Linked DNA regions of Ruegeria pomeroyi DSS-3. The protein of the gene in region 2 interacts with the protein of the main gene of each other region in a pairwise test. Links are inferred from orthologs where the notes say so. Each region holds a gene or a part of one and is shown on either strand. Other genes may lie near its edges.

Region 1 (4,586 bases), 810 kb from region 2 along the record:
CAGGCCCGCGTGCCCTTTGAAACACAGGACCTCTCCGCACTCGAGGCCATCGCCCAGGTCGGCGGCCTGATCTCGGCGGCCTCGGATCCGACCGGTGTCTTTGTGTTCCGCAACGAGCCGGCCGAGATTGCCGGCCTGGTTCTGGGCCGCGACGACCTGCAGGGCGCGCAGCGCATGGTTTACGTGCTGAACCTGACCGAACCCAACGGGTTGTTCACCGCCCGCGATTTCGTGATCCGGGACGAGGACACGCTTTACGTCACCGAAGCGCCCTATGCCCAGTGGACCAAGACCATCTCGCTTATCTCCGGCGGCCTGACCCCGCTGGCCAACCTGCAGACGATCGCTGGCAGCTGACGCATGTCGCCCAGTGGCATGAACCGGGCAGCCGGGAGCGACCGCTCCCGGCTGTTCGTTTATAACGGTGGTTTTCTCACCCAACGCCGCTTGCGCCGCATCCTGACGCTGGCGGGCTACGATATCCGGCTGGGCCTGCCGTCCGAGGGCGATCAGGTCGGTATCTGGGGCAACAGCCCGACCGCGCATCGCGGCCTGGCCGTGGCCGCGCGCCACGCGGCCCCGCTGCTGCGGGTCGAGGATGCCTTTCTGCGCTCGCTCTTTCCCGGCCGCGCGGGCGAACCGCCGCTGGGCCTGTTGCTGGACCGCGCGGGCGTGCATTTCGACCCCACAACGCCCAGCGATCTGGAGCAGCTGCTGACCAGCGCCCCGCTGGACGATACCACGCTGTTGAACCGGGCCCGCGACGCCATGGCGCGCATCCGCGAAAACCATCTGAGCAAGTACTGCGCCACCGATCCCGATCTGCCGCTGCCCGAACCGGGCTATGTTCTGGTGATCGACCAGACCCGCGGCGATGCTTCGGTCACCGCCAGCGGCGGCAATGACGCGCTGTTCCGCGAGATGCTTGTCTTTGCGCAAGAGGAACACCCCGGCGCAAGGGTGCTGATCAAGACCCATCCCGAAACCGCCGCCGGGTTCCGCCCCGGCTACTATGGCGAGCGCGATATCAGCGTACGCGTCAGCCTTTACGACGCCCCGCTCAGCCCCTGGGCCCTGCTCGACGGCGCAGTGGGCGTCTACACCCTGTCCTCGCAACTGGGGTTCGAGGCGATCCTGGCCGGGCACAAGCCGCGCGTCTTTGGCCAGCCCTTCTATGCCGGCTGGGGGCTGACGCTGGACGAACACCCGGTGCCCCGCCGCGAGCGCCGCCTGACGCGCGCACAGCTTTTTGCCGCCGCAATGATCCTTTATCCCACCTGGTACGATCCGTTCGGCGACAAGCTTTGCGAGCTGGAAACCGTGCTCGACACGCTTGAGGCGCAGACCCGCGCCTGGCGGCAGGATCGGGCGGGATGGACAGCGGGAGGCATGCGCCTGTGGAAACGCCGCCCGCTGAAACGCATGTTCGGACGCTTTGGCCGGATCAGCTTTACCGACACGCCCGCCGCCGGGGATCCGCGCCCGCATATGGTCTGGGCCGCGCGCGCAGCGGCCAGCGACACAGCCACCCGGGTCGAGGACGGCTTTCTGCGCTCGCGCGGGCTGGGGGCGGAACTGGTGCCGCCGCTGTCGCTGGTCACCGATGACAGTGGCATCTATTACGACCCGACCCGCCCCAGCGCATTGGAGAGCCTGATCGCCCGCCGCGCCGAGCTGCGCGCCGACCAGCGCCAGCGGGCCGAGGCGCTGATCCGCATGCTCACCACCGCGCGCATCAGCAAATACAACCTCGGCGGCGCCCTGCCCGACCTGCCCCCCGGCCACCGCATCCTGGTGCCCGGCCAGGTCGAGGACGACGCCTCGATCCTGACCGGCACCGGCGAGATACGCAGCAATCTGGACCTGTTGCGCAGCGTCCGCGCCGCGCATCCGCAGGCGGTGATCGTCTACAAGCCACACCCCGACGTCGAGGCGGGGTTGCGTGTCGGCGGCATCGACCCGGGCACGCTGGCCGATGTGATCGCGACCCAAGCCGACCCGATGCAGCTTCTGGATCAGGTGAACGAAGTCTGGACGCTGACCTCTCTGCTGGGCTTCGAGGCCTTGCTGCGCGGCCTGCCGGTGACCACGCTCGGCGCGCCCTTCTATGCTGGCTGGGGCCTCACCCGCGACCTGGGCCCCATCCCGGCGCGGCGGCAGGCGCGGCCGGACCTGGCCGGCCTCGTCCATGCCGCGCTGATCGACTACCCGCGCTACTGGGATCCGCGTACGGGCCAGCCCTGCCCGGTCGAGGTTGCCGCCCAACGCCTCGCCTCTGGCGCCATCCCCCATCCCGGGCCCGCCAACCGGCTGCTGTCAAAGCTGCAAGGCCTGCTGGCTACCCATGCCCATCTGTGGCGCTGAAACCCGCATCCTTGCGCGCTTGACGGGGCCGGAAATGAGTATTTAGGACCAGAAAGAAGCAGCAGCCCCTTCATTTCGCAACAAAAACTCCCGCCGGAAGCATCCGTTCGCGCAACAGGGCCCGTCGCCTGAAAACCGGCGTTGCCGCGCCACAAAGCCCAGGATAAAGCGCGCCGAAGGCGCTCAATGGGATCAAGGCCCACCTATTGGCGTTGCCAGCGATGCAGGATATCGGCGCCGATGGCGCGGGTCTCGATCAGGTCGAAGCGCGCCGCCTCGGACAACTGTTCCAGCCCCAGCACACCCACGGCGGGCAAGCCCTCGGCCCCGATCGCAAGGCCCGCGGTAAAGCCTACCAGCTCGTCCACCATGTCGGCCGCCAACAGCGAGGCGGCCAGCGAGGCACCGCCTTCGCAGAACACCCGGGTCAGCCCCTGCCCGCCCAATTGCCGCAGCAGGTCGGTCGCGCTGATCTGTCCGGCCTCGACCGCACAGGGGATCAGACGCGCGCCGGTGCCTTCCCAGGCGCGGACGCGGTCACCATCCACGCCGGGCCCATGGCAGAGCCAGACCGGCACCTGCCGCGCGGTCCGGGCCAGCTGGCTCATCAACGGCAGGTCGAGATAGCGCGACACCACCACCCGAACCGGCTGTTGCGCCACGCCCATGTCGCGCACCGTCAGCGAGGGATCATCCGAGCGCGCCGTTCCGGCCCCCACCAGCACCGCATCGTGGCGCGCGCGCATGGCGTGCACCGCGCGCCGCGCCTCGGGTCCGGTGATCCATTGGCTTTCGCCCGAGGCCGTGGCGATGCGGCCGTCAAAACTGCTGGCCAGTTTCAGGGTGACCCAAGGCCGGCCCAGCTCGGTCTTGAGGAAGAAGCCCGCCAGATCGCGCGCTGCCGCATCCTCGCCGATGCCGACCGACACCTCGATCCCGGCGCGGCGCAGCATCTCGAACCCGTTGCCCGCCACACGCGGATCGCAATCCTCGATGGCGGCGACCACCCGCGCCACGCCAGCAGCGATCAGCGCCTCGGCGCAGGGTGGCGTCTTGCCGTGATGGGCGCAGGGTTCCAGCGTGACATAGGCGGTGGCGCCGCGCGCCGCCCCACCGGCCTGGGCCAGTGCGACCACCTCGGCATGGGGCCGCCCGCCCGGCTGGGTCCAGCCCCGCCCGACGATGCGACCCTCATTGACGATGACGCAGCCCACTGCCGGATTGGGCCAGCAGACACCTTGCCCACGCCGGCCCAGGGATAGGGCCAGCGCCATGTATCGCGCGTCAGACATGCTCACTCTTCGGTTGGCGGGCTTGGCGGGCGCAGCTCGTGGACAAAGTCCTCGAAGTCGTCAGCCGCCTGGAAGTTCTTGTAAACGCTGGCAAAACGAACATAGGCGACGGTGTCGATCCGAGCCAGCGCCTCCATCACGATCTCGCCGATCTTCTTCGACGGGATGTCGGTTTCGCCCATGCTTTCCAAACGCCGCACGATGCCGGAAATCATCTGGTCGATCCGTTCGGGGTCGATCGGCCGTTTCTGCATCGAGATGCGGATCGAGCGTTCCAGCTTGTCGCGATCGAAATCCTCGCGCTTGCCGCTGGTCTTGATGACCACCAGATCGCGCAGTTGAACCCGTTCGTAGGTGGTGAACCGGCCGCCACACGCGGGGCAGAACCGGCGTCGGCGGATCGAGACATGATCCTCTGCCGGGCGTGAATCCTTGACCTGAGTGTCGATATTTCCGCAAAACGGGCAGCGCATCCGCCGTCTCCTCGTCCGTTAATCCGCCTCTTTTGTGAACGCTTCGGCTCACTTATCCACAACTATAGGCCCAACGCTAGGATTTGGGTAGAGGAGATTTGCAGCCCCTAGATAATGAGGGGCCCGGGTCAGGCGAAATGGGCGGCGATCCGGCGGTCATGGGGCGCGCGGCGGTGTTCGACCAGATAGAGACCCTGCCAGGTGCCCAGCATGGGCGCCCCCGCCCGCACCGGAATGCCCAGCGACACCGGCATCAGCGCCGCCTTGATATGGGCGGGCATGTCATCGGGGCCTTCGTAGGTATGGCGCAGATAGCGCATCGAGGGGTGATCGGCGGGCGGCACCAGCCGGTCGAAATAGGCGGTCAGATCGCTCTGCACCTCTGGGTCGGCGTTTTCCTGGATCAACAGCGAGCACGAGGTATGCCGCACCATCAGCGTCAGCAGCCCGTCGCCCT
Region 2 (8,117 bases):
ATACCGAGCTGGACTTTACCGATGACGCGCTGAAGGCGATTGCCAAGCGGGCCATCGAACGGAAGACCGGCGCGCGCGGCCTGCGCTCGATCATGGAGGATATCCTGCTGGATACCATGTTCGACCTGCCCAGCATGGATAACGTGACCAAGGTGGTGGTGAACGAAGAGGCGGTGACCTCGGACGCGCAGCCGCTGCTGATCTATGCCGATGCCGAAAAGGGGTCGGCCAGCGCGGGCTGAGGCCCGGACGCGTGAGGATAGGACGGCGCGGAATTTCCGCGCCGTTTTCCGTTGAGAGGGGAGAAGGGGCGCTGCCCCCGTCACTTGCGGTGACGCCCCCGGAGTATTTTGAGCAAAGTGAAAAGGCCATGTGCAGGCATGGCAATCGGGAAGGAGCAGGCAAGATGCGCATAAGGCGGATTTCATCGGGTGGCCCGTTTGAGGCCAAGATCGGCTATTGCCGAGCGGTGGTGGCGGGTGGCTTTGTCCATGTGGCCGGAACCGTGGGGCAGGGCGAGGATGTGGTGGCGCAGTGCCGTTCGGCCCTGGAGGTCATCGGCGCGGCTCTGAAAGAGGCCGGTGCTGGATTCGCCGATGTGGTGCGGGTGACCTATTATCTGCCGGACGCGGCCGAGTTCGAACCCTGCTGGCCGATCCTGGCCGAGACCTTTGGCGCCAATCCGCCGGCGGCGACCATGATCGAATGCGGCCTCATCGACCCCAAGTACCGGATCGAGATCGAAGTCACGGCCTTGTTGCCACAATGAGAGCTGCGCGCGCCTGTCACGGGGGCTGGCCTCTGGACCTTGGCGCGCGCATCGGTCATATCTGCTGGTAAGTCATTTTCGGAGGTACCCTATGGGAATCCTGAACACCCTGCTGCGCGCCGTGACCTGGTGGAACGGTGCCACGCTGAACACCCGGATCTATACCGCCCGCAAGGGGACAAGGGTGGGCGAGGACGCGCAGGGCAACATCTTTTACCGCAATGGTGATGACAGCCAGCGCTGGGTCATCTTCAACGGCGAGGCCGAGGCCAGCCGGATTGATCCGGAATGGCATGGCTGGCTGCACCGGACCTGGGACGAACCGCCGAGCGAGCGGCCGTTGCCCCACAAGGCCTGGGAAAAACCGCATCAGGAAAACCTGACCGGTACGCCTCTGGCCTATGTCCCGGCGGGATCGTTGCGCCGGACCAAGCCGGTCGAACGGCGCGATTACGAGGCCTGGAGCCCGGAATAAAGAGGCGGATATGTCCAGCCACAACATGACAGAAGTTCTGGTCGGCGGGGCGGTTCTGGCCGCGGCGCTGACCTTTGGCATCTATGCCAGCCAGGCCACCGGCCTGTCGCGCGGCACCGGCGGCTATGAGCTGGCGGCCTCGTTCCGCTCGCTCGAAGGGGTGACGGTGGGCACCGATGTGCGGTTGGCCGGGGTCAAGATCGGCACCGTCACCGGGGTCGATCTGAACCCCGAAAGCTATCGCGCCGACACCCGGTTCACCGTCAGCGAGGGGATCCAGATTCCCGACGACAGCGCGGCGGTGATCTCGTCCGAGGGGCTGCTGGGCGGCAATTTCCTTGAAATCATGCCGGGCGGTTCGGCCTTCTACTTCGAACCGGGCGACGTGATCGACGACACCCAGGGCGCGGTCAGCCTGATCTCGCTGCTGGTCAAGTTCGTGGCAGGCGACGGGAGCGGCGAGTGATCCGTCTGGTGGCGGTCCTGCTGGCGCTGTTGCCAGCGCCGCTTGTGGCGGGGGATGCGGTGACCTCGGGCACCGGGGCGATGTTGCGCGGGCTCGACAAGGTCAGCGGCCAGACCGAGGATTTCAGGGTCGCAACCGGCGGCACGGCCGAGATTTACGGGCTGGATGTGGCGCTGGGCGATTGCCGCTATCCGGTCGAGAACCCCACCGGCGACGCCTTTGCCTATCTCACCATCTGGGAACGCGGCCAGCGCCAGGCGATCTTTGACGGGTGGATGATCGCCTCGTCCCCGGCGCTGAGCGCGCTTGACCATTCGCGCTATGACGTCTGGGTGATCCGCTGTATGACGCCCTGAGGGCTCTGCTCGATCACGGCCGCGAAATCCGCCGCCCCGTTCAGCGCGCGCTCCAGCTGGCGCCGGTATTCGGCGCGGGGGATTTCCACCGCGCCCAGCGAGGCCAGATGCGCAGTCAGGAACTGGGTGTCAAACAGGGCGAACCCGGTCTGGCGCAGCCGGTCGACCAGATGCGCCAGCGCGATCTTTGACGCATCGGTGCGGCGCGAGAACATGCTTTCCCCAAAAAAGGCCGCGCCCAGCACCACGCCATAGACGCCGCCGATCAGCTGCCCGGCCTGCCAGACTTCCAGCGAATGGGCATGGCCCAGGTGGTGCAGCGCCAGATAGCTGGCGCGGATCTCGGGGTTGATCCAGGTCTCGGCCCGGTCGGCGCAACCATCCAGAACGCCTGCGAAATCACGGTCGATGCTGACCTGGTAGCCGCCCCGCCGCATGCGCCGGGCCAGGCTGCGTGACAGGTGAAACCCGTTCAGGGGAAAGACGCCGCGCCGGATCGGATCGACCCAGAACACGTCCGGGTCGTTGCGATGTTCGGCCATCGGAAAGATGCCGATGGAATAGCCATGCAGCAGGATTTCGGGCGGCAGGCTCATATCGTGCTCGCCGCGCGGAGAGGGGCCGGATCAGGGACCCGGCCCACATGGTCAGTCGGCCAGATTCTCCGCAAGCCAGCGCTCCAGCCAGTGGATGTTATAGGTACCGCTCTGGACGTCAGGCTCTTGCAGCAGCGCGTGAAACAGCGGCACCGTGGTGTCGATGCCGTCCACGATCAGCTCGCTCAGCGCCCGTTGCAGACGCGCCAGCGCCTCGGGGCGGTCGCGGCCCTGCACGATCAACTTGGCGATCAGGCTGTCGTAATAGGGCGGGATCGAATAGCCGGTATAAAGCGCAGAATCCATCCGCACACCCAGACCGCCGGGCGCGTGATAGGCGGTGATCTTGCCGGGGCAGGGCGAGAAATTCGGCAGTTTCTCGGCGTTGATCCGCACCTCGATCGCGTGGCCGTTGATCTGCAGATCGTCCTGGGTAAAGGACATCGGCAGGCCAGCGGCAACCCGGATCTGCTCGCGCACCAGATCGACGCCAAAGATGCCCTCGGTCACCGGATGCTCCACCTGCAGGCGGGTGTTCATCTCGATGAAGTAGAACTCACCATTCTCGTAGAGGAATTCCACGGTACCGGCGCCGATATAGTTGATCCGGGCCACCGCATCGGCACAGATCTTGCCGATCCGCGCGCGTTCCTCGGGGGTGATGCAGGGGCCGGGGGCCTCTTCGAACACTTTCTGGTGACGGCGTTGCAGCGAGCAGTCACGTTCGCCCAGATGCACCGCGTTGCCCTTGCCGTCGCCAAACACCTGGATCTCGATATGGCGCGGCGTGGTCAGGTATTTCTCGATATAGACCTCGTCATTGCCAAAGGCGGCCTTGGCCTCGGAGCGCGCGGTGGAAAAGGCGTGCTCCATCTCCTTGGCATTGCGGGCGACCTTCATGCCGCGACCGCCACCACCGGCGGTGGCCTTGATGATCACCGGATAGCCGATGTGCTCGCCGACCCGGCGCGCCTCGGCCACATCTGCCACACCACCATCCGAGCCGGGGACCACGGGGATACCCAGTTCCTTGGCGGTGTCCTTGGCGGTGATCTTGTCGCCCATGATGCGGATATGCTCGGCCGAAGGGCCGATGAAGGTGATGCCGTGGTCTTCGACTATCTGCACGAAACCGGCGTTTTCGGACAGAAAGCCATAGCCGGGATGGATCGCCTGAGCACCGGTGATCTCGCAGGCCGAGATTATGGCGGGCACCGAAAGATAGCTCTGGTTGCCGGGCGGGGGGCCGATACAGACCGATTCGTCTGCCATGCGCACATGCATCGCGTCGCTGTCGGCGGTGGAGTGCACGGCAACCGTGGCGATCCCCATCTCGCGCGCGGCGCGGATCACACGCAGGGCGATCTCGCCTCGGTTCGCAATCAGGATCTTGTCGAACATGATTGCGCCCTTATTCGATGATGACCAGCGGGGTGCCGAATTCCACGGCGTCGCCGTCTCCCACCAGGATGCGTTTGACGGTGCCCGCGCGCGGTGCGTGGATGTGGTTCATGGTCTTCATCGCCTCGACGATCAGCAGCGTGTCGCCCTCGGCAACGCTGGCGCCGACGCTGACGAAAGAGGGCGCGCCCGGTTCGGGCTGCAGATAGACGGTGCCAACCATGGGCGAGGGGACGGCGCCCGGATGGGCGGCGGGGTCCTCGGCGCTGGCCGGTGCGGCGGTGGGCGCTGCGGGCGCGACCGGTGCGGCGGCCACGGGCGCGGCGGGCACGGCAACCTGTACCGGTGCGGCGGCAACGGGCGACACGCGGCTGACGCGCACGTTCAGGCTGTCTTCCTCGCCATATTCACGCTTGACCTGCACTTCGGTCAGATCGTTTTCCCGCAGCAATTCGGCCAGCGCCTTGATGAATGCCACATCCGCTTCGTGTCTGCTGTCTGTCATGAGTGTCCTCGACGGTTCCCCTTGGCCCGTTTGTGGTGGTCGGGCTCGTGAATTACGCGGCGTTATAGGCCAAGCGTCGGGCCATGAAAAGCGCCCTGTCACCGGGAAACATGGGGTTTGCGCCGCTCGATTGCGAGGAAAATGCGATCAAAGCGGCATCCCGGACAGTTTTGCCACCAGTTCCGGCAGTTTGCGGGCGCCGAATTTTTGCAGCAACCGGGCGCGATGCGCCTCGATGGTGCGATAGCTGAGCCCCAGTTCGACGCCCACCTCCTTGGCCGAGAGGCCCCGGCAGGTCAGCAGCGCCACCTCGCGTTCGCGCGGGGTCAGCTCGACCACCCGGCGCTCTTCCGAGATGTCGGCAAAGCTCCAGATCCCGTGGCGGAACGGGTCGTCGGGCGTCAGCGACTTGCCCCGCGCCCGGCACCAGAACAGATCGCCGTCGCGGCGGCGCATGATGCGTTCGTCGGTGTAATAGCCGGTTTCGCGCATAACCTGCAGGCCACGCTTGCCGATGCGCTCGAAATCCTCGTGACTGGGATACAGCCTGAGCAGCGGCATGTCGCGATACTCGCTTTCCTGCCCGCCGAACATGCTGGCAAAATGCAGGTTGCACCGCCGGATGACGCGGTTTTCCAGCTCTACCAGACCGATAGGCGCATATTCGAAGCCGGGATCGCTCATGCTGTGTATGGTGACGGGTATTTCTACGGAATTGAAGCGAAAGCTGCGTCTTGGCAGGATTTGCCACAAATCATTTGGGGAGGATGAACCATGGTTTCCATCGCGGGCTGGGGGCATACCAAGTTCGGCAAGCTGACAGACATGTCGGTCGAGGACATGATCACCGCCGCCGGGCGCGATGCATTGGCTGATGCCGGGCTGGGCGCCGAGGCGGTCGATGGTATCTGGGTCGGGCATTTCAACGCCGGGCTGGTTGGCGATGGGTTCCCCGCGTCGCTGGCGATGAGCATCGACCCCGCCCTGCGCTTCAAACCCGCGACCCGGCTGGAAAACGCCTGTGCCTCGGGTTCGGCGGCGGTGTTTGCCGCGCGTCAGGCGATCCTGTCGGGCGAGGCGCGGGTGGCGCTGGTGATCGGGGTGGAAAAGATGACGCATCTGCCCACCGCCGAAGTGGCCGCCGCCCTGGGCCATGCGGCGTATCAAAAGGAAGAGGCGGGCCTGTCCTTTCCGGGTGTCTTTGCGCAGTTTGCGCAGGCCTATTTCGAGCGTTACGGCGATCACAGCCGGGCGCTGGCCCGGATTGCCGCCAAGAACCACGGCAATTCGGTCAACAACCCGCTGGCGCAGTTGCAGAAACCGTTGGACGAGGCGTTCTGTGCCGAGGTGTCCGATCGCAACCCGATCATCGCCGCGCCGCTGAAAAAGACCGACTGTTCGCTGGTCTCGGACGGGGCGGCGGCGCTGGTGCTGGTGGCCGACGACATGCTGGGTGACGTGACCAAGGCCGCGCGGCTGCGTGGCGTGGCGCAAGTGAACGATATTATGCCGATGTCGCAGCGCGATCTGCTGGCCTTCGAGGGGCCGCGCCGGGCCATCCACCGGGCCTATGACCGGGCCGGGGTTACCGTCAGCGATATCGACGTGGCCGAGGTGCATGACTGTTTCACCATTGCCGAGCTGTTGATCTACGAGGCGATGGGGCTGGCGGCCCATGGCCATGCCGCCGATCTGCTGGAGGGCGGTGTCGTCCATGAAGGCGGGCGCCTGCCGGTGAACCTGTCCGGCGGGCTCAAGGCCAAGGGGCATCCGGTCGGCGCCACAGGTGTATCCATGCATGCGCTCATCGCGCGCCAGGTGCTGGGACAGGCGGATGCGATGCAGCATCCGGGCGCCGAACTGGGGCTGGTCTTCAACATGGGGGGATCGGGGGTTGCCAATTACGCCTCGATCCTGGAACCGGTCAAGGCATGAACATCGGCCTCTGGCTGGCGCGGCAGGCGCAGGCGGGTGGCGAGCGCCCGGCGCTGTTTCTCGGGCGCGATCTGGTGGCCGATTATGCGGCGTTTCACGACCGCGCCGCGCGGGTGGCGGGATGGCTCGGCAGTCAGGGCGTGGCGCCGGGCGACCGGGTTGCGCTGTTCATGGGCAACAGCCCCGATTACCTGATCCTGCAATACGGCATCTGGTATGCCGGGGCTGCCGCAGTGCCGATCAATGCCAAGCTGCACGGGCGCGAGGCGGCGTTCATCCTTGCCGACTCCGAAACCACGATCACCTTTGCTGCACCCGATCTCGCCGCGGCGCTGCACGCGGCGCAGGCGCCGGGCCGCATTGTCGAGACGGGTACGGCCGGGCTGGCCGCGATCCTTGCCGCCGATCCGGTCGCGGCACCGGCGCAATGCGATCCGGGTGATCTGGCCTGGCTCTTTTACACCTCGGGCACCACGGGCAGGCCCAAGGGGGTGATGATCACCCACCGGATGCTGATGGCGGTCTCACTGGCTTATCCGGTGGATGTGGATCCGGTCACACCCGAGGATACGGTGCTTTATGCCGCCCCGATGAGCCATGGCGCCGGGCTGTACAACATGGTGCATGTGCTGCGCGGGGCGCGCCATGTCTGCCCGGCCTCGGGCGGGTTCGAGCCGGGTGAGATCTTCGGTCTGGCGCGCCATTTCACCCGGGTCCAGATGTTTGCCGCGCCCACCATGGTCAAGCGGATGACCGACCAGGCCCGCGCTAGCGGAGAAACCGGCGAGGGGCTGCGCACCGTCGTCTATGCGGGCGGGCCGATGTATCTGGCAGACATCGTCGAGGCGGTCGAGCACTTCGGGCCGATCTTCGTGCAGATCTATGGTCAGGGTGAATGTCCGATGGGCATCACCGCCCTGTCGCGCCATGACGTGACCGACCGCAGCCATCCGCGCTGGCAGGAGCGGCTGGCCAGTGTCGGGCGCGCGCAATCCCCGGTTGAGTTGCGCATCGGCGATGGGGATGGTGCGCCGCTGCCGCCGGGCCAGACCGGCGAGGTGATGGTGCGCGGGGACGTGGTGATGCCGGGATATTGGCGCAACCCGCAGGCAAGCGCCAGGGCCTTGCGCGACGGATGGCTGATGACCGGCGATATGGGGTTTCTGGATGCGGAGGGTTATCTGACGCTTCAGGACCGCTCCAAGGATCTGATCATCTCGGGCGGCTCCAATATCTATCCCCGCGAGGTCGAAGAGGTGTTGCTGACCCATCCGCTGGTGCGCGAGGCCTCGGTGGTGGGCCGCCCGCATCCCGACTGGGGCGAGGAGGTGGTGGCCTTTGTGGTGGGCGAGGCCACGGCGGCAGAGCTTGACGCGCTCTGCACCCGCAACATCGCGCGGTTCAAGCGGCCCAAACATTATCGCTGGCTGCCGGAGCTGCCCAAGAACAATTACGGCAAGGTTCTCAAGACCGAACTGCGCCGGATTCTGGAGGGTGAGGGATGACCGATCTGAGTGGAAAGACGGCGCTGGTGACCGGCTCGGTCCAGGGGATCGGGCTGGCGATTGCCAAGGTGCTGGCGGGGGGCGGTGCCCGCATCGCGGTGCACGGGCT

Evidence for each region. Proteins that work in one complex are often made in the same cells at the same time.
Region 1: the proteins of accC (region 2) and ribD interact in binary tests that used the Escherichia coli proteins (3 or more experiments, as listed by UniProt). The link is inferred for Ruegeria pomeroyi DSS-3 from one-to-one orthologs.

Annotation. Positions count from the first base shown.
Region 1 is NC_003911.12:1,872,985-1,877,570, reverse strand. What follows is about bases 1,604-4,586. They hold ribD (bifunctional diaminohydroxyphosphoribosylaminopyrimidine deaminase/5-amino-6-(5-phosphoribosylamino)uracil reductase RibD), read right to left. Parts: upstream 3,639-4,586; coding sequence 2,568-3,638; downstream 1,604-2,567. Other genes in these bases: SPO_RS08915 (secondary thiamine-phosphate synthase enzyme YjbQ), read right to left, coding at 4,258-4,586; nrdR (transcriptional regulator NrdR), read right to left, coding at 3,659-4,129; SPO_RS08930 (capsular polysaccharide biosynthesis protein), read left to right, coding at 1,604-2,364. In the rest of the region: SPO_RS08935 (polysaccharide biosynthesis/export family protein), read left to right, coding at 1-357; more of SPO_RS08930, read left to right, coding at 361-1,603. UniProt on the Escherichia coli protein: Converts 2,5-diamino-6-(ribosylamino)-4(3h)-pyrimidinone 5'-phosphate into 5-amino-6-(ribosylamino)-2,4(1h,3h)-pyrimidinedione 5'-phosphate.
Region 2 is NC_003911.12:1,057,119-1,065,235, forward strand. Bases 1,889-4,881 are described here. They hold accC (acetyl-CoA carboxylase biotin carboxylase subunit), read right to left. Parts: upstream 4,064-4,881; coding sequence 2,714-4,063; downstream 1,889-2,713. Other genes in these bases: SPO_RS05075 (DUF2155 domain-containing protein), read left to right, coding at 1,889-2,066; aat (leucyl/phenylalanyl-tRNA--protein transferase), read right to left, coding at 2,030-2,662; accB (acetyl-CoA carboxylase biotin carboxyl carrier protein), read right to left, coding at 4,074-4,568; SPO_RS05095 (LuxR C-terminal-related transcriptional regulator), read right to left, coding at 4,716-4,881. Outside these bases: ATP-dependent Clp protease ATP-binding subunit ClpX, read left to right, coding at 1-242; SPO_RS05060 (RidA family protein), read left to right, coding at 407-769; SPO_RS05065 (NADH:ubiquinone oxidoreductase subunit NDUFA12), read left to right, coding at 861-1,244; outer membrane lipid asymmetry maintenance protein MlaD, read left to right, coding at 1,255-1,710; more of SPO_RS05075, read left to right, coding at 1,716-1,888; more of SPO_RS05095, read right to left, coding at 4,882-5,252; SPO_RS05100 (acetyl-CoA acetyltransferase), read left to right, coding at 5,343-6,503; SPO_RS05105 (class I adenylate-forming enzyme family protein), read left to right, coding at 6,500-8,008; SPO_RS05110 (3-hydroxybutyrate dehydrogenase), read left to right, coding at 8,005-8,117. UniProt on the Escherichia coli protein: This protein is a component of the acetyl coenzyme A carboxylase complex; first, biotin carboxylase catalyzes the carboxylation of the carrier protein and then the transcarboxylase transfers the carboxyl group to form malonyl-CoA.